DNA from 3 places in the Rhodoferax sp. GW821-FHT09E07 genome. Region 2 is predicted to be linked to each of the others. Evidence: predicted binding sites of a transcription regulator. Region 2 holds the regulator's gene; each other region holds the start of a gene.
The links. Region 2 encodes sigma-54, which starts transcription at its own class of promoters, with help from an activator protein. Its sites were predicted from a motif close to TGGCANGNAANCTGCTTT; they were not measured.
Positions count from the first base shown of each region.

Region 1: the regulator sigma-54 is predicted to act here: its motif matches at 6,039-6,056, upstream of glnA (type I glutamate--ammonia ligase).
Region 3: the regulator sigma-54 is predicted to act here: its motif matches at 8,006-8,023, upstream of atzF (allophanate hydrolase).

Region 1 is NZ_JBWKOP010000001.1:569,138-579,739, reverse strand. Features, by position in the region: gene AC07OE_RS02825 (EAL domain-containing protein) at 1-96, shown strand, start outside; gene AC07OE_RS02820 (exodeoxyribonuclease III) at 307-1,077, shown strand; gene ntrC (nitrogen regulation protein NR(I)) at 1,182-2,735, opposite strand; gene glnL (nitrogen regulation protein NR(II)) at 2,764-3,840, opposite strand; gene AC07OE_RS02805 (hypothetical protein) at 3,892-4,392, opposite strand; gene glnA (type I glutamate--ammonia ligase) at 4,577-5,992, opposite strand; gene AC07OE_RS02795 (competence/damage-inducible protein A) at 6,217-7,026, opposite strand; gene AC07OE_RS02790 (EI24 domain-containing protein) at 7,023-7,883, opposite strand; gene AC07OE_RS02785 (16S rRNA pseudouridine(516) synthase) at 7,888-8,637, opposite strand; gene AC07OE_RS02780 (DUF3369 domain-containing protein) at 8,707-10,236, shown strand; gene AC07OE_RS02775 (DUF2726 domain-containing protein) at 10,314-10,602, shown strand, end outside.
Region 2 is NZ_JBWKOP010000009.1:99,647-110,248, forward strand. Features, by position in the region: gene AC07OE_RS18290 (LysR substrate-binding domain-containing protein) at 1-661, shown strand, start outside; gene ubiA (4-hydroxybenzoate octaprenyltransferase) at 732-1,601, shown strand; gene AC07OE_RS18300 (hypothetical protein) at 1,657-1,968, opposite strand; gene argS (arginine--tRNA ligase) at 2,103-3,788, shown strand; gene AC07OE_RS18310 (SPOR domain-containing protein) at 3,860-4,540, shown strand; gene AC07OE_RS18315 (thiol:disulfide interchange protein DsbA/DsbL) at 4,604-5,257, shown strand; gene AC07OE_RS18320 (exopolyphosphatase) at 5,342-6,274, shown strand; gene lptA (lipopolysaccharide transport periplasmic protein LptA) at 6,350-6,958, shown strand; gene lptB (LPS export ABC transporter ATP-binding protein) at 6,955-7,731, shown strand; gene rpoN (RNA polymerase factor sigma-54) at 7,731-9,344, shown strand; gene AC07OE_RS18340 (THUMP domain-containing class I SAM-dependent RNA methyltransferase) at 9,341-10,602, shown strand, end outside.
Region 3 is NZ_JBWKOP010000001.1:224,688-235,289, reverse strand. Features, by position in the region: gene AC07OE_RS01160 (DEAD/DEAH box helicase) at 9-1,490, opposite strand; gene ypfJ (KPN_02809 family neutral zinc metallopeptidase) at 1,644-2,546, opposite strand; gene AC07OE_RS01150 (deoxycytidylate deaminase) at 2,543-3,079, opposite strand; gene AC07OE_RS01145 (MFS transporter) at 3,092-4,345, opposite strand; gene guaD (guanine deaminase) at 4,349-5,659, opposite strand; gene AC07OE_RS01135 (6-carboxytetrahydropterin synthase) at 5,747-6,151, opposite strand; gene queE (7-carboxy-7-deazaguanine synthase) at 6,148-6,783, opposite strand; gene AC07OE_RS01125 (BMP family ABC transporter substrate-binding protein) at 6,793-7,896, opposite strand; gene atzF (allophanate hydrolase) at 8,054-9,757, shown strand; gene AC07OE_RS01115 (DUF4089 domain-containing protein) at 9,767-9,988, shown strand; gene AC07OE_RS01110 (AtzE family amidohydrolase) at 9,985-10,602, shown strand, end outside.

The DNA.
Region 1 (10,602 bases), on a different contig from region 2:
TTTGGCTGCGACATGGCCCAGGGCTATTTCATCGCCCGCCCCATGCCGGCCGAAGACTTTCCGGCCTGGCTGGAGAGCTACCAGGCGCAGGGCTGAATTCGCTTCCGCCATGGGCGGGTTATCCACGGCATGTGGCTGCGTTGAACAGCGCTGGCGACACCAAATCCGCGTGCTTCACGCTGCAGGGTGAGATGGAGTCTTCGGTGCGCGAGGTGCGACAATGCGCCGCGGATGAAAGCGTAGCCATTGTGTCCCCCCAAGGGCGCCGACTTCCCTCCCTTTTTTCGACTCATGCACCCCATCACCATGAAACTTGCCACCTGGAACGTGAACTCTTTGGGCGTACGCCTGCCGCAGGTGCTGGACTGGCTGGCGGCCAATCCGGTGGATGTGTTGGCGATGCAGGAGCTCAAGCTCACAGACGACAAATTTCCTGCCGACGCCTTTGCCGCCGCAGGCTACACGGCCCAGTGGTTTGGCCAAAAAACTTACAACGGTGTGGCCCTGCTCGCCCGCACGCCGATTACCAATGTGGTGAAGAACATTCCCGGGTTTGAGGACGACATGGCACGCGTGATCACGGGCACGGTCAACGGTGTGCGAGTGATCGGTGGGTACTTCCCCAATGGCCAGGAGCCTGGCAGTGAGAAGTTTGAATACAAGATGGAGTGGCTGACCGCTCTACGCCGCTGGGTCAAGGAGGAGATGGCCGCGCACCCCCAGCTGGTGATCATGGGGGACTACAACATTACCTTTGACGATGATGACGTGTGGGACCCGGCTGCCTTGTTTGAAACCATCCACTGCACCGAGGAAGAACGCTACCACCTGCGTGCGCTGATTGCACTGGGGCTGACCGACAGCCACCGCCTGTTTGCGCAACCGCCCAAGAGCTTCAGCTGGTGGGACTACCGCGACGCAGGTTTTCGCCGCAACCGCGGCCTGCGTATCGATCACATCCTGGTCAGCAATGCGCTCAAGCCGCTGGTGCGGGCCTGCACCATCGACAAGGTGCCACGCAAGAACGAGCGTCCCAGTGACCATGCGCCGGTGGTGGTCGATATCGCGCTGGACTGACCCATAAAAGGCAAAAGGCCCGCACGACACGGGCCTTTTTACTATCATTTCAGGAGCTACCCGCGCATATTCCACGGGGGCTAGCAGCCTAAAACACGTATCGACTATTCGAGACCCAGCTCCTGGATCTTGCGCGTAATAGTGTTACGGCCAATGCCGAGTTTCTGCGCAGCTTCAATTCGGCGCCCCTTGGTGTTCGCCAGGGCGGCAAGGATGAGGCGTGACTCAAAACGCCGCGTCAACGTATCCCACACATCGGCCTGGCCCGAACCCAACAGTGCCACCGCCTCGGTTTCCAGCTCGGCCTCCCAGCCCTCCAGCGGCCCATGGGCCGCGGCGGCACGGGCCAGCACGTGGGAGAGATCAGGCTCTGACTCCATGGCGGGAGCAACAACAGAAGGAACCGCATACGCCAAGCCATCTTTGCCCAGCACCTCGGAGGAGGCCGTCAGCACCGGTGCTGCCGCAGGCGCTGGCAGGCCCGAGCCCTCGCGGCCCATGCTCACTTCGGGCGGCAGATCTTTGCGTTCAATCACCTGCGCCGGCGCCATCACCGTAAGCCAGTGGCAGATGTTCTCTAGCTGACGCACATTGCCGGGGAAGCCAAAGCCTTCCAGCCAAGCCAGCGCGGTATCGGAAATTCGCTTGGGCTCCACGCCCAGTTGCTTGGCGCTTTGCTGCAGGAAGTGGCGCGTCAGCATGGCCACATCTTCCTTGCGCTCACGCAAAGCAGGCAGCCGCAGACGAATCACGTTGAGGCGGTGGAACAAATCCTCACGGAACACGCCATCCTTGACGCGCTGCTCCAGGTCCTGGTGGGTCGCCGCAATCACGCGCACGTTCGACTTGACGGCACTGTGACCACCCACGCGGTAGAAATGTCCGTCACTCAAAACGCGCAACAAACGCGTTTGCAGCTCAAACGGCATGTCGCCAATTTCATCGAGAAACAGCGTGCCACCATCAGCCTGCTCAAAGCGGCCGCGGCGCATAGTCTGCGCTCCGGTGAAGGCACCGCGCTCGTGGCCAAAGAGTTCGCTCTCCAGCAGGTCCTTGGGAATGGCCGCGGTGTTGATGGCCACAAAGGGGCCGTCGGCGCGCGGCGAATGCTTGTGCAGCGCACGCGCCACCAGCTCTTTGCCGGAGCCCGATTCGCCAGTGATCATGACCGTGACGTTGCTTTGGCTCAGCCGGCCAATCGCACGGAACACGTCCTGCATGGCGGGTGCCTGGCCCAGCATTTCGGGGGACTCGGCCATGCGCTCTTCGGCCACCTCTTCGCGCTGGCTTTCTTCCACCGCACGGCGGATCAACTCCACCGCCTTGGGCAGGTCAAACGGCTTGGGCAGGTATTCAAAGGCACCGCCCTGGAAGGCGCTTACAGCACTGTCCAGATCGGAAAATGCCGTCATGATGATGACGGGCAAACCGGGGTGTTTGGCCTTGACCTTGTCGAGCAGATCCAGCCCGGATCCGCCTGGCATGCGAATATCGCTCACCAGAATTTGGGGGCCCTCATCGTCCGCGGCCGTGGCCAGGGCACTCAGTACATCGCGTGGATTGGAAAAGCTGCGTGTGGGCAGATGCTCACGCAGCAGCGCCTTCTCCAGCACGAAGCGGATGGACTGGTCATCATCTACGATCCAAATCGGCTTCATGTTGTGGCGCACCCTTGTGTTTTTGTGTTTACGGTAACGGGATCAGTATTTTGAAATCCGTTCGGCCTGGCACGCTATCCACTTCAATCAAACCGTGGTGTTGCTGAACAAAGGTTTGCGCCAATGTCAGCCCCAGCCCCGAACCACCTTCTCTGCCCGACACCAGCGGATAAAAAATGCGGTCTCTGATCGAATCTGGCACACCAGGTCCGTTGTCGATGACATGCAATTCCAATGCCAACCGATAGCGCTGTTTACCGAACGTTACCTGACGGGCTACACGCGTGCGAAATGTGAGCCGTGCATCGCCCGCGGCAATGCGCTCTGACAAGGCCTGGCAGCCGTTGTGGGCGATGTTCAATACCGTCTGGATGAGTTGCTCTCGGTCCCCACGAAATTCCGGGATCGACGTGTCATAGTCACGCACCACACGCAGACCGCGCGGGAATTCGGCCATGATCAGCGAGCGCACACGCTCGCACACTTCGTGGATGTTCACGTCGCCCACCAGGTGGGGCCTGCGATGGGGTGCCAAGAGCCGATCCACCAAGCTTTGCAGACGGTCTGCCTCATGGATGATGACCTGGGTGTATTCGGTCAGCTCGGGCGACTCCATCTCCATCTCGAGCAACTGTGCTGCGCCACGGATACCACCCAAGGGGTTCTTGATCTCATGGGCCAGGTTGCGGATCAGTTCCTTGTTGGTCTGCGCTTGCTCAGCCAGACGCTCTTCGCGGTCCTGGCGGGTCTGCTGTTCCAGAGGCACCATCTCGATGATGATTTCTTCGGAGAACTCAGTGCGCGTGACAATCACGTGGACCGGCATGGGGTCCAACGCCGCGCGCTTGAGCCAGGCGTCATAGCGCAAGGCCGCAAAAGCGTTTTCTGCGGCCCCTTCCAGCGCGCTTTGCAAGGCGGCCGGCTCCGTGAATACATCCGCGAAGCTGGAACCCACAATGGTTCTGCGCGAAGTGCCCAGCGCATCTTCCAGCGCAGCGTTGGAAAACTGCACGGAGGCATCTGCATACACCACAGCCACCAGGGTGGCCAGCAGGTCAAACGATTGGAAACGCTCGGGGATAGGGTCTGTGCGGGTCACGGGCATGGAAATAGTCAAATACGGCGCAGCCAGCCGGGCCACACAACCGCGGCACCGCTATTTGGCGAGTGGCGCAGACTGGGCCGTAGCCCCACCGGGCACACGGCCCAGCTCGCGGCGAATACCGGCAATGTCACTCTCGTTGCGGGCAATGGCGGCCTTGAGTTCGGCCACGCGGTCCAGGTACTTCTGGTAGTTGCGGGTTTCAGGACCCAGCTTTTCAGGCTCACCGTTGTTGTACTCCTTGAGCAGCTCGATCTGCTTGGCTTCAGCCTTCTTGAGTTCCGCCTCAAGAATCAGCCGTGCATCCGAATCTTTGGCACGCTGATCGGGTGAATCCACACGCGCCGGGCTCGGCGCTGCTGAAGCGACTTTCGTACCAGGCTTTTGTGCCTGCACGACGGTGACATTGCCGCCTGAGATCAACTTGCAGTTCTTCGCCTGGGCCTCGGACACCGTGTTGGTGTACTCGTTGCCACAACGGTAAATGCGCTCCTGCGCGAACGCGCCGGAAAGCGAGCCAAAAGCTATCAAAAAAATCAAAGAATGGGTATTCATGCTGTGTCCGCGCTAACGGGGTGCCTGGCGGTGGATTCAGTATGCGCCAAAAAGTGCCCAAAAACAAAACCGCCACCAGTATCCCTGCCAATTGGACACAAATCTGTATCGGTGTGTTTGCAAAAAAAAGGACGGCTTGCGCCGTCCTTTCTACAGAAAACCACTGCCGCAGAGGCAGCGGAAATCACAGGGAGTAGTACATGTCGTATTCGACAGGGTGTACCGACATGCGGTAACGGGTCACTTCTTGCATCTTCAGATCGATGTAGGCATCGATCATAGAGTCGGTGAACACACCACCCTTGGTCAAGAAGCCGCGGTCCTTGTCCAGGTGCTCCAACGCTTGGTCCAGGCTGTGGCACACGGTTGGTACCTTGGCATCTTCCTCGGGAGGCAGATGGTAGAGATCCTTGGTGGCTGCTTCGCCGGGATGGATCTTGTTTTCCACACCGTCCAGACCTGCCATCAACAGGGCCGAGAAGCCCAGGTAGGGGTTCATCAATGGATCGGGGAAGCGGGCTTCCACGCGACGGCCCTTGGGGTTCGCCACAAACGGGATGCGGATGGAAGCGGAACGGTTCTTGGCGGAGTACGCCAGCTTGACCGGAGCTTCGAAGTGAGGAACCAGGCGCTTGTAGCTGTTGGTACCGGGGTTGGTGATAGCGTTCAGGGCACGTGCGTGCTTGATGATGCCGCCGATGTAGTACAGCGCGAAGTCAGACAGACCGGCATAGCCGTCGCCAGCAAACAGGTTCTTGCCGTCTTTCCACACGGACTGGTGCACGTGCATGCCGGAACCGTTGTCACCGTGGTAAGGCTTGGGCATGAAGGTGGCGGTCTTGCCGTAGGCATTGGCCACGTTGTGCACCACATACTTTTGCAGCATGGTCCAGTCAGCACGTTCCACCAGGGTGGAGAACTTAGTGCCGATTTCGTTTTGGCCAGCGCCCGCCACTTCGTGGTGGAACACTTCAACTGGGATGCCCAGGGATTCGAGAATCAGGGACATCTCTGCGCGCATGTCTTGCGTGCTGTCGACTGGAGGCACGGGGAAGTAGCCGCCCTTCACTGTGGGACGGTGGCCGCGGTTGCCGCCTTCGAGCTTGGAACCAGTGTTCCAAGGTGCTTCGTACTCGTCGATTTCGTAGAAGGTGTTGTTGGATTCAGTGCTCCAGCGCACGCCGTCGAAGATGAAGAATTCTGGCTCAGGACCGAAGTAGGCTGCGTCGCCGATACCGGAAGCCTTCAGGTAGGCTTCTGCGCGCTTGGCGATGGAACGGGGATCGCGGTCGTAGGCCTTGCCGTCAGCAGGTTCCACCACGTCACAGTTCATGATGATGGTGGTTTCTTCGAAGAAGGGGTCGATGTTGGCCGTGTTGGGATCGGGCATCAACAACATGTCGGAAGCCTCGATGCCCTTCCAGCCGGCGATGGAAGAACCGTCGAACGCATGGCCGGAGGTGAACTTGTCTTCGTCGAAATGCGAGACAGGCACGGTGGTGTGCTGCTGCTTACCGCGGGTATCGGTGAAACGGAAGTCAACAAACTTGACTTCGTTCTCTTTCACCATCTTCATCACGTCTGCGACGGTCTTGGCCATCAAATACTCCTGTTGCACGGTTGTAAAAAAGAATTGCCCCGTCTTCAATGCAGCTTTTGTGCCAAAAGCCGCCAGCTGGGCAATTTAGAGAAACCGCCGTATTCTGCCCTGAGAAACCGGCGTTTTAGGGTGGCGCACCGCAAAGATGCAGCCGTGTAACCGCCTTTTGCACCAACATTGCACCATATTGGTGCAATGTTGGTGCGCACTAGTTCTGTGCAGAATCAGCCTCGCACCAACTCAGGGCCCAGCGACATCTGCAGTGCATTCAGCCCTTCCAGCAGACCCGCGTACGCCAGTTGCACCGCAGCCGGTTCACCCTTCACACCCAGCTCGATGTGGCGCCCCCATTCCGGGTGGTCCACGCTGGGCAAGCTGAACACTTTGACCGCGTGGCGGCGCTCCAACGCCTCCATCAAGGGAGTCAGGGTGGACTCCATGGCACCAAAAACGACCACAGATCGCTCCAGCCAACCCTGGCGGCGGTGCAGGTGCGCGTACTGCTGGTCCAGCACCCATGCCACCATGGGCCAGGCCATCACCGGGAAGCCGGGAACAAAGTGCACGCCGCCGGATTGGGTCCCCACACAGCTGAAGCCGGGGATCTTGTTGTAGGGGTTAGGAATGATGGCCGCACCGCGGGGAAACATGCCCATGTTGAGGCGGTGCACGTTGTCGGCGCGATCAGGCTCGTAGGGCAAGCCTTGCTCCATGGCAACGTCCTGCATGCGCTCGCGGATCAGTTGCTCGGCCTGCGGGTGCAATTCCAGTGGCACGCCCAGCGCACGCGCCGCGCACTGGCGCGTGTGGTCATCGGGTGTTGCACCTATGCCACCAAATGAGAACACCACGTCGCCCGAGGCAAACGCACGCTGCAAGGTCTGGGTGATGCGCTCGGGGTCGTCACCCACATAGTCTGCGTAGGCCAGCTGCAAACCCCGCTCGCCCAACAGCTCAATGGCTTTGGACAAATGTTTGTCGGCACGCTTGCCCGACAGGATTTCGTCTCCGATGATGACCAAACCAACGTTCATGCAAGCTCCAGAGGGTTGACGGGCAATTCAGGTGACTGGGGTGGCGCAGGTGGCACCTGGGCGCGCTCCCAGCGCAGTTGCTGCAACGCCGCCAGACAGTAGTGGGCAAACCACAGCGACGCGAAAGCAAACACCAGGGTGTACAGCCAGATGGAAATGGGGATCAGGAATGGCGCCATGGCCACGGCCACAAAACCCACGGACCAGACCAGGCTGGGCGCGGCCCCCAGGTATCCCGCAAACACGCCCATGCCCAGCAGCCACCAGCGGTGGCGCTGGAACAGGGTATGGCGCTCTTCGGCCGTGGCATGGTCGGCCAGCGCGTCAAACGCCATCACGCGGTAGGTCAGCCAGCCCCAAATCAGCGGTGGTACGATCAGTACCAGCGGAGGCACAAACCACAGCGGCGCGGACAGCAGCATGGCCGACAGCGCCAGCACTGTGGAGCCCAAGGCCCAGACGATGCTGAAAGCGTAGGAAGCACCGCCGGTGCGCTCCAGCTGTGGAAAACGGCGTCGGGTGACCAGGCGCACCATCAGTGGCGTCATCAGCATGGCAACCAACAACAGACAGGCCATCACAATCAGGGGCGTGGCCACAGCGATGACGATCAGCGGGACCAGTACGGTTTTCAATTTACCCGCACCTGCCGATTCGAGCCATGCCCACAGGCTGTTGAGCAGGTCGGAGGACTCCAGCATGCGCTGTACGGCCGCCAGCGCGGCGTCCATGAAAAAATAGCCCAGCCCGGCAATCAGCCCGATCATGAGTAGCAGCGGCAACAGCGAGAGGCCAATCACCCGTGGGTGCAGGCAGTACGCCACCGAGCGCCAGAAGGCATCGAGCATGGCGTTCATGGTTCTAGCCCACCGCCTGCACGGCAGCCAATTCATCGGCACTCAGCCACCGCCACTGACCAGGCGCGAGATCGGCCGGTAAAGCCATGCCACCGATTTTGGAACGGTGTAGCCCTTCCACCCGGTTGCTGACCGCAGCCACCATGCGTTTGACCTGGTGGTACTTGCCCTCCGTCAGGGTCAGGCGCAAGTGGAACTCGCCCACAGCCTCACAGGCGGCGGCGCGCACGGGCTTGGGGTCATCGTCCAGCACCACGCCAGCCAACAGCTTTTGAACCTGCTTTTCATCCAACGGGTGCTTCACTGTCACGTCATACACCTTGGGCACATGGTGGCGCGGAGAGCTCATTTTGTGGATGAACTTACCGTCGTCGGTGAGCAGCAGCATGCCCGTGGTGTCCTGGTCCAGCCGGCCTACAGCCTGCACGCCCTGCACAGCGGCTTTTTGCGGCCTTGTGCGCAGCGGAGATGGCAGCAGCGTGTAGATGCTGGGGTAGGTGGAGGGCTTTTGCGAACACTCCGTACCAGCTGGCTTGTGCAGCACGATGTAGGCCTTCTCGAAGTACTGCCACTCCACACCCTGCACCTTGAAACGCAAACCCTCTGCTACAAATTCAGTAGCTGCTTGTTCAATGGCGACGGGGGCTAGCGTGTCATTTGGCATGTAGACCTGCACCAGACCCTGTTGGATCAAACCCGCACACACCCGGCGCGTGCCAAAGCCCTGCGAATAGAGTATTTCCTGAAGCTGCATGGACCGTAGTATCGCAGCCACAATCCGATTTAAACTTTGTCCACCCATCTCTTAGCGAGCAACCAACACATGTCTGATGATCTGGTGTTTAGTGACGAGCAAGCAGAACCCGTGACCCGCAAGGGGCTGGTGCCTTGGCAGGTTCTGGTGGTGGATGACGAACCCGCCGTGCACGAAGTCACCAAGCTGGTGATGTCGGACTTCGAGATGGACGGCCGCCGCCTGGAGTTCACCCACTGCTACAGCGCCACCGAAGCCCGCACCGTGCTGGCCACACGCACGGACATTGCGCTGATCCTGCTGGACGTAGTGATGGAAACCGAACACGCTGGCTTGGATCTGGCCCGCCACATCCGTGAAGAGCTGGGCAACCTGAACGTGCGCATCATCCTGCGCACCGGCCAGCCAGGCCAGGCGCCTGAAGAGCAGGTGATCCGCGACTACGACATCAACGACTACAAGGAAAAAACCGACCTCACCCGGCGCAAGCTGATCACGGTCTTCTACGCTGGCCTGCGCGCCTACCGCGACCTGATGCGCATCGAGCACGCCCGCCTGGGTCTGCGCCGCTCCATCGAAGCTATCAGCCAAGTCTGTGATTCGCGCAACCTGCGAGGCTTTGCCTCCGCCGTGCTGGAGCAGGTCAATTTCCTGCTGGACCTCAATGGTGAGGGCCTTTGCGCCAGCCGCGTGTCCGCCTACACAGCGAATTCGAACGAAGGCCAGCTCAAGGTACTGGCAGCCACCGAGGCCTATTCGCAGCTCATGGTGGACGAGGAAGTGAGCAACCTGCCGCGCAGCGTGCAGGACGCCATTGCCCGCGCGCTGCGTGACAAAGCCAGCCACCATGGAGAGCAGCACTACGCAGGCTACTTCAAGACCAAGGCCGGCAGCGAGAGCCTGATCTACATGGAGTTTGACGAACCCATCAATGACCAGGCTTGCGAGTTGCTGGAGCTGTTTTCGCGCAACGTGGCCATCACCTACGACGGCCTGCTGCTGCGCGAGGACACCGAGGCGGTACAGCGCTCCACCATCGGCCTGCTCAGCGGCGCCATCGAGCGGCGCTGCAACGAGTCATCCCTGCACCCCCAGCGGGTGGGTGATCTGGCCGCGTTGCTGGTGAGCAAGCTGGGTGCCAGTGACCACGAGGTAGAGCTCATGCGGGTGGCGGCCACGCTCCACGATGTGGGCAAGGTCTGCATTCCTGACCACATCCTCACCAAGCCCGGTCCACTCGATGCGCAAGAATGGGAGACCATGAAAACCCATGCCGGCGAGGGACACGCCCTGCTCTCGCGTTCACGGTCGCGCGTACATGCCTTGGGTGCGCAAATAGCCCATGAGCACCACGAACACTGGGACGGCACGGGCTACCCACAAGGCCTCAAGGCCGACGCCATCAGCTTGCCTGGGCGTATTGCCGCCGTGGCCGACGTGCTGGACTCGCTGGCCAGCGCCAGCTGTTACAAGAAGGCCTGGCCTCTGGCTGAGGCGTTGGACTACCTGAACGCTGAGGCCGGCCGGCACTTTGACCCCAGCCTGGTAGCTTTGGTGAACACGCACCGCGCAGAAGTCGAGAAGATTTACAAAAACTGACCAAATCGCAAAAGCACGGTAAACTTTTACCCAATTACAGAGCCGCAAAGACGGCTTAACTTTCAGGGTGGAACGTGATGTTGCTTTCTCTTGTAGTCGGTATCGCGCTGGGGGCCGCCCTGTATTGGGGGTGGGACCGCTACCAGCAACGCCAGCGGCGGCGTATCCCCTCGGTTTGGCCCCTTAAAACCCGTCCCTTGGTCAACTCCCAGGAACGGCGCGTCTGGATCTGGCTCACCAAGGTGATGTTTGACCAGCACATCCTCATCAAACTCCCCGTCACCCGCTTCACCGCCCCTGCCAAGCAGACCGAGGCGACGCACTGGTACAAGATCCTGAACGGGGTGTACTGCACTTTCACCATCT
Region 2 (10,602 bases):
CACCATCGCGCCCTACCTGCTGCCGGACCTGGTGCGCCAGGTCATCACCAAGTCGCCCCAGATGCCGCTGGTGCTGCAGGAGAACTTCACCGTCAAGCTGCTGGAAATGCTGCGCACCGGCGAGATCGACTGCGCCATCCTGGCCGAGCCCTTCCCCGACACGGGCTTGGCGCTGGCGCCGCTGTACGACGAGCCGTTTTTTGCCGCCGTGCCCACCAGCCATGCGCTGGCCAAGCAAGACAGCGTGACCACCGAAGAGCTCAAGAGCGAGACCATGCTGCTCTTGGGCAATGGCCACTGCTTCCGCGACCACGTGCTGGAGGTGTGCCCCGAGTTCGCGCGTTTCTCCAGTGACGCAGAAGGCATCCGCAAGAGTTTTGAAGGTTCATCGCTGGAAACCATCAAACACATGGTGGCCGCGGGCATGGGCATCACCCTGGTGCCGCGCCTCTCCGTGCCCAAGGATGCGTTTGAGACCAAGAAGCGCCGCGGCGACGAACCCTTTGTGAAATACCTGCCGGTGCAGGACGGCAAGCTGCCTCCGCCCACGCGCCGCGTGGTGCTGGCGTGGCGGCGCAGTTTCACCCGCTACGAGGCTATTGCCGCGCTGCGCAACGCGGTCTATGGCTGCGAACTGCCCGGTGTCACGCGTTTGTCCTGATTTTTGAGCAAAATGGGCCACAAGCCCCCGTCAATATTTGGCTTGTAGCTCTCTTATTCATAGCAAATCTGTGCCCTCCTTTTTTTCCTCCAAGCGCTCCCTTTACCTGGACCTGATTCGCTGGAACCGCCCCGCGGGCTGGCTGCTGCTGCTGTGGCCCACGCTGAGTGCGCTGTGGCTGGCGGCGGGTGGTTTCCCCGGCTGGCACCTACTGGCCGTGTTCACGCTGGGCACCATACTCATGCGCAGCGCGGGCTGCTGCGTCAACGACGTGGCCGACCGCGAGTTCGACAAACACGTGAAACGCACGGCACAGCGCCCAGTGACCAGCGGGCGAATCTCCACGCGCGAGGCGCTGGCCGTGGGCGCCGTGCTGGCGCTGGCCGCCTTTGGCCTGGTGTTGACGACGAACGCCGCCACGATTTCCTGGTCATTTGCCGCACTGGCCGTGGCCCTGGTCTACCCCTATGCCAAGCGCTATGTCTCCATGCCGCAGGCGGTGCTGGGTGTGGCCTTCAGTTTTGGCATTCCCATGGCCTTAGCCGCCGTTACGGGGGCGGTGCCTTGGCAGGCCTGGGCACTTTTGGTCGGCAACCTGTTTTGGGTGCTGGCCTACGACACCGAGTACGCCATGGTGGACCGGGATGACGACCTGAAGATCGGCATGAAGACTTCGGCCATCACGCTGGGCCGTTGGGACGTAACGGCTGTGCTGGGGTTCTACGTTGTCTACCTGGCGCTGTGGTCCTGGCTGGTGCAGTCGGCGCTGGTGCGCCCCTGGGCCTGGTGGTTGGGTGTGGCGGTGGCGGGGGCGCAGGTGGTCTGGCACGGCACGCTGATCGCCGACCGCAGCCGTGAGGGGTGCTTCAAGGCTTTCCGCCTCAACCACTGGGTGGGATTTGCGGTGTTTGTGGGGCTGGCGCTGGCTATTGGAATGTAAATCGGGGGCGTAAAAAAGCCCGCACTGGGCGGGCTTTTGGGGGAGCGGCTGGCTCTTACTTCGCGTCCGCCATGCACTTCTTGATGTGGGCGTTCTTGGCAGCGCCGTGCAGCTTCTTGTCGGCAGCCGACTTTTCGCAGGCGGGGCTGGGCGCCGGGGCCGCACTGGCGGCTGGTGCGGCGGCGGCGCCATCGCCCTTCATGCATTCATCGCGTTTCTTTTTGTACTCGTCACCTTTGAGGCCCTTGGCCTCCGAGCTGCAGGTGGCCAGCTTGCTCTTGGCAGCGGCGGGTTTTGGGTCAGCGGCGTGTGCGCCACCCACGGCCAAAGCAAGACCCAGAGCCACGAGGGAGATCAGTTGTTTCATCAGTCGTCCTATCAAAAAGTGGCAGCGAGGCCGCCGTTGCAGAAAACCCCTAACGGTTTGAAGCTTATAACGAAAAGATGACAGCGCCGTTGACCGCTGGTCGGGGTTTCGGGGCAGCCCCGTAAAATCGGCAGATGCTCACTGTCAAACACGACCTTCTGCAGGCGCTGGCCGCCTGTCTGGACACCCTCTCCCCTGGCGCGGGTGCCAAAGCCGCCTTCGAATCCCCCAAAGTGGCGGCCCACGGCGATTTCGCCACCACGGCCGCCATGCAACTGGCCAAGCCGCTGAAGCAAAATCCCCGCGCCCTGGCAGAGAGCCTGCGCACCGCGCTGCTGGCCACACCCGTGTATGCCCAGTGGGTGCAGGACATCGAGATCGCCGGCCCCGGCTTCATCAACATCCGCCTGAAACCCGCGGCCAAGCAGGAAATCGTGCGCGAGGTGCTGGGCCAGGCCGCCCAGTTTGGCTACCAGCCCTCCAACGGCCAGCGCGTGCTGGTCGAATTTGTGTCGGCCAACCCCACGGGCCCGCTGCACGTGGGCCATGGCCGCCAGGCCGCGCTGGGGGATGCCATCTGCAACCTGCTGGAAACCCAGGGGTGGAATGTGTACCGCGAGTTCTATTACAACGACGCGGGCGTGCAGATTGGCACCTTGGCCAGCAGCACCCATCTGCGCGCCCAGGGCTTCAAGCCCGGTGACGACCAATGGCCCAGCGGCGAGAAGGCCGCAGCCTACAACGGCGACTACATCGCCGACATTGCCGCCGACTTCCTGGCGGGCAAGACCGTCAAGTCCGACGACCGTGAGTTCACTGCCAGTGGCGACATCGACGACCTGGACGGCATGCGCCAGTTCGCCGTGGCCTACCTGCGCCACGAGCAGGACCTGGACCTGCAGGCGTTTGCGGTGAGGTTCGACAACTACTACCTGGAAAGCAGCCTCTACACCAGCGGCCGCGTGGACGACGCGGTGAAGCGCCTGCAGGCCGCCGGCAAGACGTACGAGCAGGACGGCGCGCTGTGGCTCAAGAGCACCGACTATGGCGACGACAAGGATCGCGTCATGCGCAAGCAGGACGGAACCTACACCTACTTTGTGCCCGATGTGGCGTACCACATCGCCAAGTGGGAGCGTGGCTTCACCAAGGTGGTGAACATCCAGGGTACGGACCACCACGGCACCATCGCCCGCGTGCGCGCCGGCCTGCAGGCCGCAGGCGTGGGCATTCCCCAGGGCTACCCTGACTACGTGCTGCACACCATGGTGCGCGTGGTCAAGGGCGGCGAAGAGGTGAAGATCAGCAAGCGCGCGGGCAGCTATGTGACGTTGCGCGACCTCGTCGAATGGACCAGCAAGGACGCCGTGCGCTTCTTCCTGTTGTCCCGCAAGCCCGACACCGAATACACCTTCGACGTGGACCTGGCCGTCACCAAGAACAACGACAACCCGGTGTACTACGTGCAGTACGCGCATGCGCGTATCTGCTCGGTGCTGGCCACCTGGGGTGGGGATGTAGCCAGCCTCAAGGGTGTGGACCTGTCGGCGCTGGACAGCCCGCAGGCCCAGGCCCTGATGCTGCTCTTGGCCAAGTACCCCGAGATGCTGACCGCCGCAGCGGCCGACAACGCGCCGCATGACGTGACCTTCTACCTGCGCGAACTGGCCGCCAGCTACCACAGCTACTACGATGCCGAGCGCATCCTGGTGGACGACGAAGCGGTAAAACTGGCGCGTCTGGCGCTCGTCGCAGCCACCGCGCAGGTATTGCACAATGGCTTGGCGGCGCTGGGCGTGAGTGCCCCGCAAAAGATGTGAGACTTGGGGGTCAGACCACTTGCCTAGCAATGTGCTGTGACCCTCACTGATTAAGAGAGAGAAAGCAGCACATGAAGTTTGAACGTGGCGGAACCATTGTGGGTTTCATCGTCGGTGTGGTGGTGGGCCTGGGGGCCGCGTTGGCCGTGGCGGTGTACGTCACCAAGGTGCCCGTGCCTTTCATCAACAAGAGCCAGAGCCGCAGCGCCGACCAGGACGCGGCCGAAGCCCAGAAGAACAAGAACTGGGATCCCAACGCGCTGCTCTACGGCAAGAACCCTGCGCCTGCGGTGCCCACTGCTGCCGCACCGGCCTCTGCCGCGTCGGGCGCCAAGGCCGCCAAGCCGGAGACAAAGGCAGACGTCAAAGCCGATGCCAAGACCGATGGCAAGGCAGACCCCAAGGATGCCAAGGCCGCCAAGCCGGACGCCAAGGGCGAACTCAAACCCGCTGTGTCGGCAGACCCCCTGGGCGACCTGGCGAAGGCCAAGGCGGGCGCAGCCAGCGAGGCCGATGCATTCACCTACTTTGTGCAGGTGGGCGCATTCCGTACCGCTGAAGATGCGGAGGCCCACCGCGCCAAGCTGTCGCTCAGCGGCATTGAGACCAAGATCTCCGAGCGCGAGCAGTCGGGCCGCCCGGTGTTCCGCGTGCGGGTAGGCCCGTTCGACAAAAAGGACGACGCCGACAAAGCCAAAGACAAGCTGGACAAGAGCGGTCTGGAAACCGCCTTGGTGCGCGTGCAGCGCTAAGCAGCGCTGGAACTTTCCCCGCCCAGTCCACTCCCATCCAGGCACTTTGGAGCTTTTGAACCCATGAAACGTCGCGTATTTACCCAAGCCGCCACTGGCGCCGCCATCGCATCTTCCGCCCTGTGGGCCGCCAGCGCCCAGGCACAGGCCAAAGCCCCGCAAGCGGGCACTGATTACCAGCCTGTGGACCCCCGCGCTCCCGTGGAGGCCCCTGCTGGCAAGGTCGAGGTGGTGGAGTTCTTCTGGTACAGCTGCCCGCACTGCAATGCGTTTGAACCCACCTTGCAGGCCTGGATTCCCAAGCTGCCCAAGGACGTGTCCTTCCGCCGCGTGCCTGTGGCTTTCCAGGACAGCTTTGTGCCCCAGCAGCGCCTGTACTACGCGCTGGAGGCCATGGGCCTGGTGGAAAAGCTGCACTCCAAGGTGTTTGCCGCCATCCATGTGGAGAGGCAAAACCTCAGCGGTGGTGATGCCATCGTCGAATGGGTGGCCAAGCAGGGCGTGGACAAGGCCAAATTTGTCGAGCAGTACAGCTCGTTCAGCGTGGCTACCAAGGCGACCAAGGCCGCCCAGCTACAAAACGCCTACAAGGTGGAAGGCGTGCCCGCCCTGGGTGTGGCTGGCCGTTACTACACCGATGGCTCCATCGCCGGCAACATGCAGCGCGCGCTGCAGATCGTGGACGCGCTGATCGTCCAAGCGCGTACCGCCCGCTAAAAAACACGCCTCTGCGCGGGCCGCAGAGGCAATCCACAGGGCTAGAATGATTTGTCATTCAACCCCTTTGTGGAGAGTTTCCCCATGGCACATCAGAAGTACCGGCTGGTCACCCGCAGTGATTTTGATGGGCTGGTGTGTGCGGTGCTGCTCAACGAGCTGGACCTGATCGACGAGATCAAATTCGTCCACCCCAAGGACATGCAGGATGGCAAGGTGGAGGTGTCCGACCGCGACATCACCACCAACCTGCCCTATGTGCCCGGCGTGCACCTGGCTTTTGACCACCACGAGTCCGAGACCGTGCGCAACACGGGCGAGCGCCCCAACCACATCATCCTGCCCGACGCCGATTCGGCCGCGCGCGTGGTGTTCGACCACTATGGCGGCGCCAGCCGCTTTCCGGCCCGCTTCCACGACATGATGGAAGCCGTGGACAAGGGCGATTCGGCCCGCTTCAGCCACGACGAGATCATGAACCCCACGGGCTGGGTGCTGCTCAACTACCTGATGGACTCGCGCACTGGACTGGGCCGCTTCCGTGAATTCCGCGTCAGCAACTACCAGCTGATGATGGATTTGATCCAGTACTGCCGCCACCACGGCATTGACGAGATTCTGCAGCTGCCCGATGTGGTGGAGCGCGTGGAGCTGTACTTTGACCACGCCGCCAAGGCCAAGGAGCAGCTGCTGCGCTGCTCCACCGTGCATGGCAACCTGCTGGTGCTGGACCTGCGCAACGAAGACACCATTTTTGCAGTGAACCGTTTCATGGTCTACGCGCTGTTCCCGCAGACCAATATTTCCATCCACGTGTTGTGGGGTCTGCAGAAGCAGAACACCGTGTTTGCCACCGGCAAGTCCATCACCAACCGCAGCTCCAAAACCAATATCGGCGAGCTGATGTTGTCCTACGGCGGGGGCGGCCATGCCAATGCGGGCACCTGCCAGGTGGAGAACGACCGGGCTGCCGAAGTGTTGCAGGCGTTGGTCAAAAAAATTAACGCCGACGGCTGAACCCGCCAAGGCGCGAAATGCGCAAAGCGCTCGGTACAATGGCCGAAGCGCTTTTCGAGCAAGTTTCGTGCCTTTATGAAAAAAACCATCCTGTCTGTGACCGTGTCGCTGGTGTTTGCCAGCGCAGGCGGCCTTGCGTGGGCCGAAAAAGCCGACCGAAACAAGCCCATGAACGTGGAGGCGGATGCCCTGCGCTATGACGACCTGAAGCAGGTCAGTGTCTTCACCGGCCATGTGGTGTTGACCAAGGGCAGCATCCTGATCCGTGGCGCCCAGATTGAGGTGCGCCAGGACCCCGATGGCTACCAGTACGGCGTGGTGACCGGTTCGACCGCCACTCCCGCGTTTTTCCGGCAAAAGCGAGAAGGCCTGGACGAGTTCATTGAAGGTGATGGCGACACCATCGAGTACGACGGCAAGGCCGACACCGTGCGCTTTGTCAAAAAAGCCCAGCTGCGCCGCCTGCGCGGGGCCACGCTGGCCGATGAGGTGACGGGCGCCGTCATCCTCTATGAAAACCTGACCGACAAATTCACCGTGGACGGCGCCCCCAAGACGGCTGCCGCCCCGGCCGGCCGCGTGCGCGCCATGTTGACGCCCAAACCCGAGTCCGAGGCCGCCACGCCGCCCCAGCCCGGCGCCACCCTGCGTGCCACGCCGCAACTTGAGAAGCCCGCCCAGTGAGCGACATTCCCCAAGAAGCCCCGGACACCAGTACCGGGCGGCTGGAAGCCCGGCATTTACAAAAATCCTATGGCAAACGCCAGGTGGTCAAGGATGTCTCGCTGGCCGTGCGCACCGGCGAAGTGGTCGGCCTCTTGGGCCCCAACGGTGCGGGCAAAACCACCTCGTTCTACATGATCGTGGGCCTGCTGCGCGCCAGCGCTGGGGACATCACAATTGATGGCCAGTCCATCGAGCACATGCCCATCCACCGCCGCGCGCGCCTGGGACTGGGCTATTTGCCGCAAGAGGCGTCCATCTTCCGCAAGCTCAATGTGGGAGACAACGTGCGCGCCGTGCTGGAGCTGCAGCGCGACGAGGCGGGCGAGCCGCTCACGTCGGTCGAGATTGAAAAACGCCTGACCGCACTGCTGCAGGATCTGCGTGTGGAGCACCTGCGCGAATCGCCCTCGCTGGCCCTGTCGGGCGGTGAGCGGCGCCGGGTGGAGATTGCACGGGCGCTGGCCACGCGGCCGCGCTTCATCCTGCTGGATGAGCCGTTTGCCGGTATCGACCCGATTGCGGTGATCGAGATCCAGCGCATCATCAACTTCCTTAAGGGACGCGGCATCGGGGTGTTGATCACCGACCACAACGTGCGCGAAACCCTGGGCATCTGCGACCACGCCTACATCATCAGTGACGGCCATGTGCTGGCGCAGGGCACCCCCTCCGAGATCGTGAACAACGCCGATGTGCGCCGCGTCTATCTCGGCGAACACTTCAAGATGTGATGAAGCAGGGTCTTTCCTTACGCGTCTCCCAACACCTGGCGCTCACGCCCCAGTTGCAGCAGTCCATCCGTCTACTGCAGCTCTCCACGCTGGAGCTGAGCCAGGAGGTGGAGCAGATGCTGGACGAAAACCCGTTTCTGGAACTGACCGAGGACCGGGCCGAGCGCGAGGACTTCGGGCTCAGCACCTCCGACGCAACGGTGAGCGAAGGCGATCGGCTGTCAGAGACCGGTGACGCTGAATACGCTCCTAATTCTGTAGCTGACTACGCAACATCCACGGGGGCTGGAGCCTCCAGCGATGAAGAAGCGGCGCCGCTGAGCAGCAGCGACGAACCCAACTGGGAAGGCGACGGCACCACCGAAATGACGCCCGACGATGGCGAGTGGGGTGTGGACGCCAAGGCCAAGGCCAACAACCTGGGTGACGACGAAGAAAAGGACGCCACCGAGCTGGCGCGCTCCACCGAATCGCTGCAAGCCTATCTGCACCGCCAGGCCCTAAGCCTGCGTACCAATGCCACCGATGCGGCCGCGCTGCGCTTTCTCATCGAATCCCTCAACGACGATGGCTACCTGGAAGACCCGCTGGAAGACCTGGCGCGCAGCCTGAACCCCGGCGACGAAGAACAACTGCAGGACCTGGCGCACCACTTCACCGTGGCCCTGGGCCTGCTGCACAGCCTGGAGCCTGTGGGCGTGGGGGCGCGCGATTTGGGCGAATGCCTGCGTCTGCAAGTAGCCCATTTGCTGGCCAATGCCGAAGAAGATGGCGAGCATGACCGCCTGGAGGTGCTGCAGGTCGCGCTGGGCATTTGCCGCCAGCCCATGGATCTGCTGGCGCGGCGCGACATCAAGCGTCTGGTGCAGATGGGTGTGGGCAGCGACACGCTGGTGCGCGAGGCGATTGCGCTGATCGCCCGGCTGGAGCCCAAGCCCGGGCGCCGCTTTGTGGACGTAGAGCGCAACATCATCGTGCCCGACGTGCTCGTGGTGGCCATCGGCAAGGCCGGCGGCATTCCGAAGTTCCGTGTGCAGCTCAACCCCGACGTCATGCCGCGTCTCAAAGTGCACGACATCTACGCCAATGTGCTGCGCAACCACCGTGGTGGCCGCGACGGTGCGGGCCACGCTGCGCTGCAGCAGCGTCTGCAAGAGGCGCGCTGGTTCATCAAGAACATCCAGCAGCGCTTTGACACCATCCTGCGTGTGAGCACGGCCATCGTGGAGCGGCAGAAAAACTTCTTCACCCACGGCGAACTCGCCATGCGCCCCCTGGTGCTGCGCGAGATTGCCGACGAGCTGGGCCTGCACGAGTCCACCATCAGCCGCGTGACCACGGCCAAGTACATGGCCACGCCGTTTGGCACCTTTGAGCTTAAGTACTTCTTTGGCTCGGGCCTGGGCACCGAGAGCGGTGGCAATGCCTCCAGCACCGCGGTGCGCGCGCTGATCAAGCAGTTCATCGCCTCCGAGAGCGCCAAAAAGCCCTTGAGCGACAACCAGATTTCCGACATGCTCAAGGAGCAGGGCATCGAGTGCGCACGGCGCACCGTGGCCAAATACCGCGAGGGCCTGAAGATCGCCCCCGCCTCACTCCGCAAAGCGCTATGAACCAACTGACCCTTTTTCTCCCCTGCGCAGCCGGCGTGGAGGAGTACCTGGCGCCGGAGATTTTGCAGATCACCGGTCTGCCCCCCGGTTGCGTGACCAAGCAGCGTGGCGGCGTGGCCGTGCGCACCTCGTTTGCGCACGCCATGCTGCTCAACCTTTACAGCCGCCTGGCCCAGCGCGTGCTCGTGCTGGTGTCGTACACCGAGTACCGGAGCGAGCAGGACCTGTACCGCGCCGGCCTGCAAGTGCCGTGGGAGCAGTGGTTCACCCCCAAGGAAAGCATCAAGGTCGAGGTGACGGCGCAGCACAGCCCGCTGACCTCGCTGAACTTTGCCGCGCTCAAGGTGAAGGACGCCGTGTGCGACCGCTTCCGCGAGGTGGCCAACGGCGTGCGCCCTGATGTGAACACGCAGTGGCCCGATGTGCGCATCTACGCCCACCTGACCACCGACGCCTGCTCGCTGTACATCGACACCTCGGGCGAGCCGCTGTTCAAGCGCGGCTGGCGCGAAGACAAGGGCGATGCACCGCTGAAGGAAACCCTGGCCGCCGCCATGATTGCCGCCAGCGGCTGGGCCTCGGGGGACGACGACCTGATGCCGCTGTACGACCCCTGCTGCGGCAGCGGCACCGTGGCCATTGAAGCCGCGCAGATTGCCTGCAACATCGCGGCCGGTTCGCTGCGTCGCTTTGCGTTCGAGAAATACCGCCCCTTCCGTTCGCAGGAATGGGCGGACATGAAGGCCGAGGCTGCTGCCAACGTGGTCAAGCCCGATCCGGGCCAGACCGCGCTGATCTACGGCAGCGATGTGTCGCACCGCATGGTGGACTTTGCGCAGCGCAACGCGCAGCGCGCCGGCGTGGCCGATGTGATCGAGTTCCGCGGCGGCGACGCGCTGCAGCGCATGCCCCCGATTGAGGGCGGCGGCGTGATGGTGCTGAACCCGCCCTATGGCGAACGTATCGGCATCGGCGGTGTGGCTGGGGAGGGCGAGGGCGCCCGCTTTGGCGCGCGTGAATTGGCGCAAACCGACGAGGGCGTGGACTTCTTCAACCAACTGGCCAGCCACTGGAAGAAGAACTACAGCGGCTGGACCGCCTGGGTGCTGACGCCGGACCTGAAGCTGCCTAGCAAGATGCGTTTGAAGGAATCACGCCGCGTGCCCATGTGGAACGGCCCGCTGGAGTGCCGCCTGTTCAAGTTCGACATGGTCAAGGGCCGCCTGGCCAAGGGGGCCACACCTGCTGCCCAGGAGCC
Region 3 (10,602 bases), on a different contig from region 2:
GCACTGACTCAGTCGGCCTTGAACAAAGCAGCCACTTTGCGCTTGGGCTTGATGTTGGCGGAAATGCTACGCGTGGTGGTGCGGGCCGTAGCCTCCCAGGACGGCGCCGCTTCAGGCGCCGCAGTGGGCTCATAGGGCTTGTCGAAGAAGGGGTCGCGCGACACTTGCACCGGGCGGTTGTAGTCGTTGCGCGGCGCACGCGGCACGCGCACACGGTCGCCATCGTCACGCGCGCCACGGCCTTCGCCGCGTCCGCCGCTGCGGCCGTTGTCGCTCACCGCGCTGCCATCTTCGTGGTACATGCGGCGGCCGTCGTTGATGCGGCCTTGCTTGCGAATGTCGGGCTGGTCTTCTTCAAACTCCACGGCTTCGAGGTCGATCTTGGTCTTGATCAGTTTCTCGATGTCGGCCAACAGGCGGGCGTCGTTGCCGCCGCCCACAAAGGTCACGGCCAGGCCGGAGGCCCCGGCACGGCCCGTGCGGCCAATGCGGTGCACATAGTCTTCGGCGTTGAAGGGAATGTCGAAGTTGAACACCGCGGGCACGTCCTTGATGTCCAGACCGCGGGCGGCCACATCGGTGCACACCAGCAGGTCCACTTCACCCTTTTTGAAGGCATCCAGCGCTTTCAGGCGCTCGTCCTGGCTCTTGTCACCGTGCAGCGCGGCGGTCTTCAGGCCCTCGCGCTCCAGCGAGCGGGCCAGTCGGGCACAGCCCAGCTTGCTGTTCACAAACACAAAGGCTTGCTTCATGCCGCGGGTCTTCAGGATCTGGTGCAGGGCGTGGCGCTTGTTGTCCTCGCCCACGCTGTAGAAATGCTGCTCGACCGTGGACGCCGTCGCGTTGGAGCGGGCCACTTCGATGGTGACGGGGTCTTGCAGGTAGCTATTGGCCAGGCGCTTGATCTCGGGCGAGAAGGTGGCGCTGAACAAGAGTGTGGTGCGCTGCTTGGGCAGGTAGGAAAGGATGCGCTGCAGGTCCGGCAGAAAGCCGATGTCCAGCATGCGGTCAGCCTCGTCCAACACCACGTACTCGACCTGGTTGAGCACGGCGTTCTTGGCTTCGATGTGGTCCAGCAGGCGGCCTGGGGTAGCCACCAACACTTCCACGCCTTTTTTCAGCTCCAGGGTCTGGGGCTTCATGTCCATGCCACCAAACACCACGGCGCTGCGCAGGCTGGTGTGCTTGGCGTACATCTTCACTTGCTGAGCCACCTGGTCGGCCAGCTCACGTGTGGGCAGCAGCACCAGGGCGCGCACGGGGTGGCGGGCGGGAGAGGTAGAAGCGTTTTCGTGCTTCATCAGGCGGTGCAGTAGGGGCAAGGAGAAGGCAGCGGTTTTGCCGGTGCCGGTCTGGGCGGCGCCCATCACATCTTTGCCCGTGATCACCACGGGGATCGCCTGCGCCTGGATGGGCGTCATGAATTCGTAGCCCATATCGGCCACGGCACGCTTAAGCGGCTCGGCCAGCGCCAGATCGGCGTATCGCATGGGCGGGGCTTCGGCGGGTGCGGCGGTGGCAGGCGCGGAAGCGGGGGATTGCAGTTCAGTAGTCAATTCGGTCAGGCATAGCCAAAAAGGTGCTATCCATCCGATAGCGGGGCGCCCCAAGACTCAGGGCAAACCCCGATTATCCCACTACTCTTACAAAGTGCGGCTGGAGAAGGTGTCGCAGCCCTTGACGCTGCCGGTTTTTAAACCTTGCGAAAACCAGCGCTGACGCTGGGCACTGCTGCCATGGGTGAAGCTTTCCGGCACCACCGCATGGCCGCTACCGCGCTGCAGGGCATCGTCGCCAATCTTGGCGGCGGCGTTCATGGCCTCTTCCACATCGCCCTGCTCCAGCAGTTGGCGGGCGTTGTTGGCGTGGTAGGCCCAGACGCCGGCAAAACAGTCGGCCTGCAGCTCCAGGCGCACGCTCAGGGCGTTGGACTCTGCCGCGCTGGCCCGGCTGCGGGCCTGCTGCACCTTGGCGCTGATGCCCAGCAGGTTTTGCACATGGTGGCCCACCTCATGGGCGATCACATAGGCCTGGGCAAAGTCGCCGGGCGCCCCCAGCTGCTTTTGCAGGGTTTCGTAAAAGCCCAGGTCGATATAGACCTTCTGGTCGGCCGGGCAGTAAAACGGGCCCATCGCGCTCTGGCCCTGGCCGCAGGCGGTGGGCGTGGCACCGCGGAACAGCACCAGCTTGGGCTTTTGGTAATCGGCACCGCCCTTTTTGAACACATCGGTCCACACGTCCTCGGTGTCGGCCAGCACGGTGGAGACGAATTTGGCCATCTTGTCGTCCGCCGGTGGGCGGTGGGCCGGGGCCTGCTGCACCTGGGGTGCAGGCCCGCCTTCGCCACTGAGCAGGCCCAGGATGGTGAGCGGGTTGATACCCAGGGCCCAACCGCCCAGCAGCGCCACCACGATGGTGCCCACGCCCAAGCGGCTGCCCAGCAGTCCCCCGAGCAAACCGCCCAGGCCACCGCCGCCAAAGCCACCACCAGACCCGTCGCGGCGGTCTTCGACGTTGTCGGATTCGCGGTTGCCTTCCCATTTCATGGTGTGGGCTTCCCTTGGGTGGAGCCTTCGATGAACTGGGCCAGCTCTAGGGACCAGTCGGCGGACTCGGGGTGCAGTTCCTGCAGGGATGCGATCTCGACGCCTGCATCGGCCAGCATTTTTTCAGAGGCCCCGTTGATGCGCTCCTGGTGCGCCTTCTTGTCGAGGTAGACCACGCGCTTGATGCCGACCTGGATGATGGACTGCACGCACCGGGGGCACGGGTACTGGGTCGCGTAGATGGTGGACCCGTGCAGCGGCAGCGTCGTGCAGTTGAGGATGGCGTTCTGCTCCGCATGCACGATGTAGCTGTGGCGGGAGTTCAGCGGGTCGTTGTCGTCGTCTTGCCAGTAGTGCTCGTCGTCGTCATTGCAGCCGCGCGGCAGGCCGTTGTAGCCGACGCCGGAAATCTTGTTGTCCGGGCTGACGATACAGGCCCCGTTGCGCTTGCGCGCGTCCTTGGAGCGGCCGGACGCCAACAGCGCCACCCCCATGAACATCGAATGCCAGTGGAGCAGAGGAAGATTCTTCATGCCCCAAGCCTATCATTCCTGCCCGACTGACACCAAGTCCCCCGTGCTGGGCGTAGCGCTGGCACGCCGCTCCAGCAGGACGGACGCCGCGAACACGAAGAGGCCCATAAAGGACAGGAAGGCACCCACATAGCCGGTGGACGCATAGCCGTAGCCAAAGGCAATGGCCAGGCCGCCCAGCCAGGCGCCCAGGGCGTTGGCGATATTGAAGGCCGAGTGCATGGAGGCCGCAGCCAGGGTTTGGCCATCCGATGCCACGTCCATCAGCCGCGTCTGGGTGGCCGGGCCGGCGGCAAAGGTGCAGCCGATCAGGAAGGCGCACAGGCACAGCATCCAGGGTGACGCGGCAGTCAGGCTGAACATCGTCATCACCACGATGTTGTAGACCAACATGCCGCCGATGGTGCCCATAAGGTTGATGTCGGCCAGCTTGGAGCCCACCACATTGCCCACATTCATGCCGATACCAAACAACACCATGATCACCGGGATCATCTTGACCGGCATGTGGGCCACCTCGGTGGCCGTGCTGGCGACGTAGGAGAAGATGGCAAACATGCCGCCAAAGCCGGTAGCGGCCAGCGTCAGGGTGAGCAGCACCTGGGGGTGGGTGAACGCCACCAGCTCGCGCATCACGCTGGCGCCCGCTTCGGGTGTGTCGCGCGGCAGGTAGATCCAGATGAGCGTCACGGTCAGCACGCTCATAAGTCCGACTGCAAAAAACATGACGCGCCAACTGAGGTACTGGCCAAACAGCGCCATGACCGGTGTGCCGATCAGCGTCGCGCCGGTCAACCCCAGCATCACGTAGCCCACCGTGCGGGCCCGCATGTCCAGCGGCACCAGGGAGGCAGCCACCAGCGCCGACACGCCAAAGTAGGCCCCGTGCGGCAGACCGGAGAGAAAGCGCAGCACGATAAAGCTCAGGAAACCGGGCGCCACCGCACTGGCGAGATTGCCCAGCGTGAAGACGGCCATGAGGATCAGAAGCAGCGTGCGGCGCGAGGATTTAGCGCCGGCAATGGCAATGAGTGGTGCTCCCACCACCACGCCCAGCGCATAGGCGCTGATGACATAGCCAGCCAGCGGTGTCGTCACGGCAAAGGTGCTGGCCACATCGGGCAGCAAGCCCATGATGGCAAATTCACCGGTGCCGATAGCGAAACCGCCACAGGCCAACGCCAGAATCACCAGCACAATTTGTAGCCGTGTCAACGGCACGGACACTTCAGTCTCAATCATGGTTTCCTTGAAAAATGGGCGCATGCCCTAGTGGGCTTGGGAAATCACAGTCTTTTCAATCAAGCGGTCGTCGCCGAGGACGATCAGCGAGAACAGCAGTTCGTCCAGGTTGGACGCCAGCGCCGTCTTGTGCGCCAGCAGCGGCGTGGCCTGGGGGTTGATGATGACAAAGTCCGCCTCGCTGCCCGGTTGCAGGTCGCCCACCACACCGCCCAGCCCCAGGGCTGCCGCGGCGCCTGCCGTGTGCTGCCACCACAGGTGCTGGGGCGAGAGCGACAGGCCGGGCTTGGTCTGGCCCTCGCGGCCCACGTAGTAAGCCGCCAGCATGGTGTGGAAAGGGCTGAAGCTGGTGCCACCGCCCACATCGCTGGCCAGGCCGTAGGCGTAGCCCACGCGGTCGGCGCCCTCATAGTCGAAGAAGCCACTGCCCAGGAACAGGTTGCTGGTGGGGCTGACGGCCGCTGCGGCGCCGGCATCGCGCATCAGCGCCCGGTCATCGTCGTCGAAGTGGATGCAATGGGCGTAGATGGCGCGGTCGCGCATCAGGCCAAAGTCGTCGTAGGTGGCCAGGTAGCTGCGGGATGCGGGGAAGAGTTCGCGCGCCCAGGTGATCTCGTCCTTGTTCTCGGCCACATGGCTCTGGATCCATACATCGCCGTAGCGCTTGGCCAGCTCGCCCGCGCCGCGCAGTTGGGCCTCGGTGCTGGTGGGGGCGAAGCGCGGGGTGATGGCGTAGCCCAGGCGGTCCACGCCGTGCCAGCGTTGGATCAGCGCTTCGGTGTCGCGCAGGCTTTGCTCGGTGCCACTCACACTGCCCTGCCCCTGGTTCAGCAGGCCCGCGGGCGCATGGCGGTCCATGAGGCACAGACCGGTGATTAGGCGCATCTTCTGCACCTGCGCCTCGGCAAACAGCGCGTGGACCGATTCCACATGCGAAGTGGCAAAGGTGAGCGCGCTGGTGACGCCGTTGCGCAGCAGTTCCGCTACAAAAAAAGTAGCTGCTTGCGCACTGTATTCGGGGGCTGCAAAGCGTTTTTCTTCTGGAAAGGTGTAGTTTTCCAGCCAGGGCAGCAGGCCGGGCGCAGGTGAGCCGATGACGTTGGTCTGCGGGTAGTGGATATGCAGGTCGATAAATCCCGGCGCGATGATGCGGCCCGGAAAGTGCTCCACTGCCACATCGGGGTACTGGGAAGCGATGGCACTGTATGCGCCAATGGCCTGCACCACCTGGGTGCCTTGGGCATTGGGGCCCACAACGAGCAGGCCATCGGTTTCAAAACGGGCCTGCCCCGGGGCGTCGGGGGCAAACCATAAAAGGGAGGCGCGGTAGGCTTTCATGCGGGCGAGCATATAACGCGGCGCAGCAATCTCTATACCAAGCTGCGCATAGCCCCTATGGCGCCACCGGAAGGCGCAGCAAGGCCTTCAGGCGCGCAGGGTGCAGCTGTCGCCAATGCCCTCGCGCCAGACACGCACCTGCCACAGACCGCTGAACTCCTGCGCCATGGCGCGCCAAATGAAGGCGGCGAGGTTTTCCAGCGTGGGCGGCCCCAGGCCTTCCACTTCGTCCAGCAGGTGATGGTCCAGACGCGGACGCAGCACGGCAATGGCGTTGCGCAGGTGGCCCAGGTCCACCACCATGCCGGTGTCCTCGTCGGCATTGCCGGCCACGGAAACTTCGGCGTGGTAGGTGTGGCCGTGGATGCGGCGGCTGCCAGCGACCTCCTCCGCGTCGTCCAGGGTGCGCTTGAGCGTGTGGGCCGCGTCGAAGAAGAACTTCTGGCTCACCTCGCAGCGGCGCGGAAGGGGAATGGCGGGCACTTGGGTCATCGGATGCCTGTGATCTTGTGGGTTTGCAGGGACAGGCGCCACTGCGGGCGCTCCAGGCACTGGGCGATGCAGGCCCGCGTGTTGTCGGCCCGCAGGATGTTGTCCATGGGCTGGAGGTAGCGGTGTTCAAAGTCCGCCGCCTCGCATTCGGCCAGCGTGATGCCGGGCTGGGGCCAGACCAGCTTGAGCTCGTGGCCGCTGCGCTGCACCCAGCTGGAGCCGGCCTTGGGGCTCACACAGATCCAGTCGATGCCCTCAGGCGCAGCGATCGTGCCATTGGTTTCCACCGCAATGGCAAAACCCTGCGCGTGCAGAGCATCAATCAGCGCGGCATCCACCTGCAGCAGGGGTTCGCCGCCGGTCAACACCACAAAGCGGTTCGCCGCATCGGTGTCGGGCCACTGTGCGGCAATGCGCTCAGCCAGCGCCTGCGCAGTTTTGAACTTGCCGCCCAGCGTGCCATCGGTGCCGACAAAATCGGTGTCGCAAAACTGGCAGACAGCGCTCGCGCGGTCCTGTTCGCGGCCGGTCCAGAGGTTGCAGCCGGCAAAGCGGCAGAACACCGCCGGGCGGCCCGCGTTGGAGCCCTCGCCCTGCAGCGTGTAGAAAATTTCCTTGACCTGGTATGTCATCGCTGGCCCCTAATGGCTGAGCTTGCCCTGCACGCCGGCCACCAGCCAGTTCATGCCCAGGATGTCCGCGTCGCCCAGGGTCTTGCCCTTGGCAATCACCAGCTTGCCTTCGTTGTCCCGCACATCGGCCCGGGCCGCAAACGGGTGCAACTTGCCCGCTGCAATGTCCTTCTGCCGCTGCAGCACCTCGGCTTGCACGGCCTGGGGCACCTTGCTGCCAAAGTCGCCCACGCGGATCATGCCTTCCTTGACCCCGCCCCAGACGTTGCCACTCTTCCAGCTGCCATCCAGCACGGCCCGTGCGCGCGCAGTGTAGTAGGCGCCCCACTGGTGGGTCACCGCCACGATCTGCGCATCGGGCGCCACTTTGCGCATGTCGGAGTGGTAGGCCACGGCCAGCTTGCCACGCTCCTGGGCGGCCGCCATCACCGCATTGGAGCCGGTGTGGAAAGCGATCACATCCACGCCCTGGTTGAACAGCGTCATGGCAGCGTCGCGCTCGCGCGTGGGGTTGAACCACTCACCCAGCCATACCACCTTGACCTGGGCCTGTGGATTGACCGAGCGCATGCCCAGCGTGAAGGCGTTGATGCCCTGCAGCACCTCGGGGATGGGAAAGCCCGCCACATAGCCGGCCAGGTTGCTCTTCGTCATGCGCCCCGCAGCGACGCCGGCAAGATACCGGCCTTCGTAGTAGCGCGCATTGGCCGTGGCCACATTGGGCGCGGTCTTGTAGCCGGTGATGGACTCGAACTTCACATCCGGAAACTCCTGCGCCACTTTGAGCGTGGGCTCCATATAGCCAAAGCTGGGCGTGAAGATGAGCTGGTAGCCCTGGCGTGCCAGGTCGCGGATCACGCGCTCCGCGTCGGGGCCTTCGGCCACGTTCTCTACATAGGTGGTTTGCACTTTGGCACCCAGGGCGGCAGCCACGGCCTGGCGACCTTCCTCATGCTGGCGCACCCAGCCCGCATCGCCCAGGGGCGCGACGTACAGAAAGCCAACCTTGAGCGGCTGGTCCTTGGCAGGGGTTGGGGTCTGGGAAATGGCACCCTGGGGCGCCAACAGAAAACAACAAGCGGCCACGACAGTGGCTGCGAGGTTTTTATACATGGTAGTCCTCTACATGGCTCCGAACACAAAAGACAAAGCCCGCCGGAGCAGCGGGCCTTGCGACGTATTTTAACCGGCGAGGCCCGAACGGCACAGGGACCGGTTTTTTTGGCACAGCTTTTGCAATCCCATCTTGGATACAAGACAGGACTCCAACATGGTGCAGAGCAGTTCCCGGAGTGATGGTGATGCCCCCCAGGCCTGGATCGCGCGCTTTGCCACGCCTTTGGCGGGCAGCAGCACCGGCCCGCTGGCGGGGTTGCGTTTTGCGATCAAGGACAACATCGACGCCCAGGGTCACCCCACCACGGCCGCCTGCGCAGAATTTGCCTACGTAGCCGCCGCGCACGCCACGGTGGTGCAAAAGCTGCTCGATGCTGGTGCGGTGCTGGTGGGTAAGACGAACCTGGACCAGTTTGCCTGCGGCCTCAACGGCACGCGCTCGCCCTATGGCGCGGTGCCCAATGCCTTCAACCCCGATTACGTATCCGGCGGCTCCAGTGCCGGTTCGGCCTATGTGGTGGCCACCGGCCAGGTGGACTTTGCGCTGGGCACCGACACCGCAGGTTCGGGGCGGGTGCCGGCCGGGCTCAACAACATCGTGGGCATCAAGCCCAGCAAAGGCCTGCTGAGCGCGCGTGGCGTGGTGCCTGCCGCCCAGAGTGTGGACTGCGTCTCCATCTTCGCGCGCACCGTGGACATGGCTGCCCGCGTGCTGGCGGTGGCGCAGGGGCCCGATGCACGCGACCCGTATTCGCGCACGCTGACGCTGGCCCACACCCCCTGGGGCCAGCAATTCCGCTTTGGGGTGCCCATGCAGCTGGAGTTTTTTGGGGATGCGGCCGCACAGCTGGCGTTCACCGAAGCCATGGCACGGCTCACCGCCATGGGGGGTGTGGCCGTGCCGATTGACTACACCCCGCTGGCGCAAGCCGCCACCCTGCTCTACGAGAGTGCGCTGGTGGCGGAGCGCTATGCCGCCGTGCGCGCCTTCTTTGACCTGCACGAAGACAAGGTGATGGAGCCGGTGCGCAGCATCATTGCCAAGGGCCGCAACTACAGCGCTGCCGACCTGTGCGCCGCACAAACCCAGCTGCTGGCCTGTGGCCAGCAGGCCGCCGCCATGTGGAAGGCCATCGACGTGCTGCTGGTGCCGACCGCGCCCACGCACTACACCATCGCCGCCATGCGGGCCAACCCCGTGGTGCTGAACCGCAACCTCGGGGCGTACACCAACTTTGTGAACCTTCTGGACTACGCGGCCATCGCCGTGCCCAGCAGCCTGCGCCCCGACGGCCTGCCCTTTGGCATCACGCTGATTGCGCCCTGCGGCAGCGACTGGCCGCTGGCCGAGCTGGGCCAGCGCTACCACCACGCCACCGGCCTGCCCCAGGGGGCACTGGACCTGCCCCTGCCCGCGCCACAGCCCCTGGCGGGCATTGCCACCAGTGCGGCACGCATGCAGGTGGCCGTGGTGGGCGCCCACCTCTCGGGCATGCCGCTGAACAGCCAGCTGCTGGAACGTGGTGCCCGGCTGGTACAGAGCACCACCACCGCGCCGGCCTACCGCCTGTACGCCCTGCCCGGCACCGTGCCACCCAAGCCCGGCCTGCGCCGCGTGGCCAACGGTGGCGCGGCCATTGCGCTGGAGGTGTGGGACATGCCCCAGGAACAGGTGGGCAGTTTTCTGGCGCTCATCCCCCCGCCGCTGGGCCTGGGCCGCGTGGAGCTGGCCGACGGCACCTGGGTCACCGGCTTCATCTGCGAAGGCCACGCGCTGGAGAGCGCACAGGACGTGACCGCGCACGGCGGCTGGCGCGCCTACCTGGCGGCCCGCCTGACCCAGTCCACCACGCCTTGAGAGGCCGCCATGACCGAAGCCGAAATCCTGAACTACGTGAAGGCCAGCGCCGCGGCGCTGGACCTGCCGCTGGACGAAGCACGCACGCTGCGCGTGGCGGCCCACCTCACACGCACCGCGCAGTTGGCCCAGCTTCTGCTGGACACCCCCATGGAGCCGCACGACGAGCTGGCCGAGATCTACAGGCCTTTGGCCTTCCAGCCCCTGTCAAATATGCGCAGCAAGCTATGAAAAACATAGCGAACTACATTCAGGGACTCACCAGTGCTGCGCTGGCGCGGGCCATTGCGGCGGGCGACGTCAGCGCCCGCGAGGCCACGCAGGCCTGCATGGACCGCATCGACACCACCGATGGCGCCATCAACGCCTTCACCAGCACAAGCTACCCGCGCGCCCTGCAGGAGGCCGACGCAGTGGACGCCCGGCGTGCGCGGGGCGAGGTGCTGCCGCCACTGGCCGGCGTGCCGTATGCGGTAAAGGACTTGTTTGACGTGGCGGGTGAGGTGACCCGCGCGGGCTCCAGGGTGAACCGTCACAACCCGCCAGCCGCGCACGATGCCTTTCTGGTGGCACAGATGCAGGCGGCCGGCGCCGTGCTGGTGGGATCACTCAACATGGACGAGTACGCCTATGGCTTCACCACCGAAAACACGCACTACGGCCCCACCCACAATCCGCACGACCTGACGCGCACCGCGGGTGGCTCCTCCGGCGGCTGCGGCGCAGCGGTGGCCGCAGGCCAGATAGGCATTGCGCTGGGATCGGACACCAATGGTTCCATCCGCGTGCCCTCGTCCTTCTGTGGCACGTGGGGGCTCAAGCCCACGTTTGGGCGGCTGTCACGC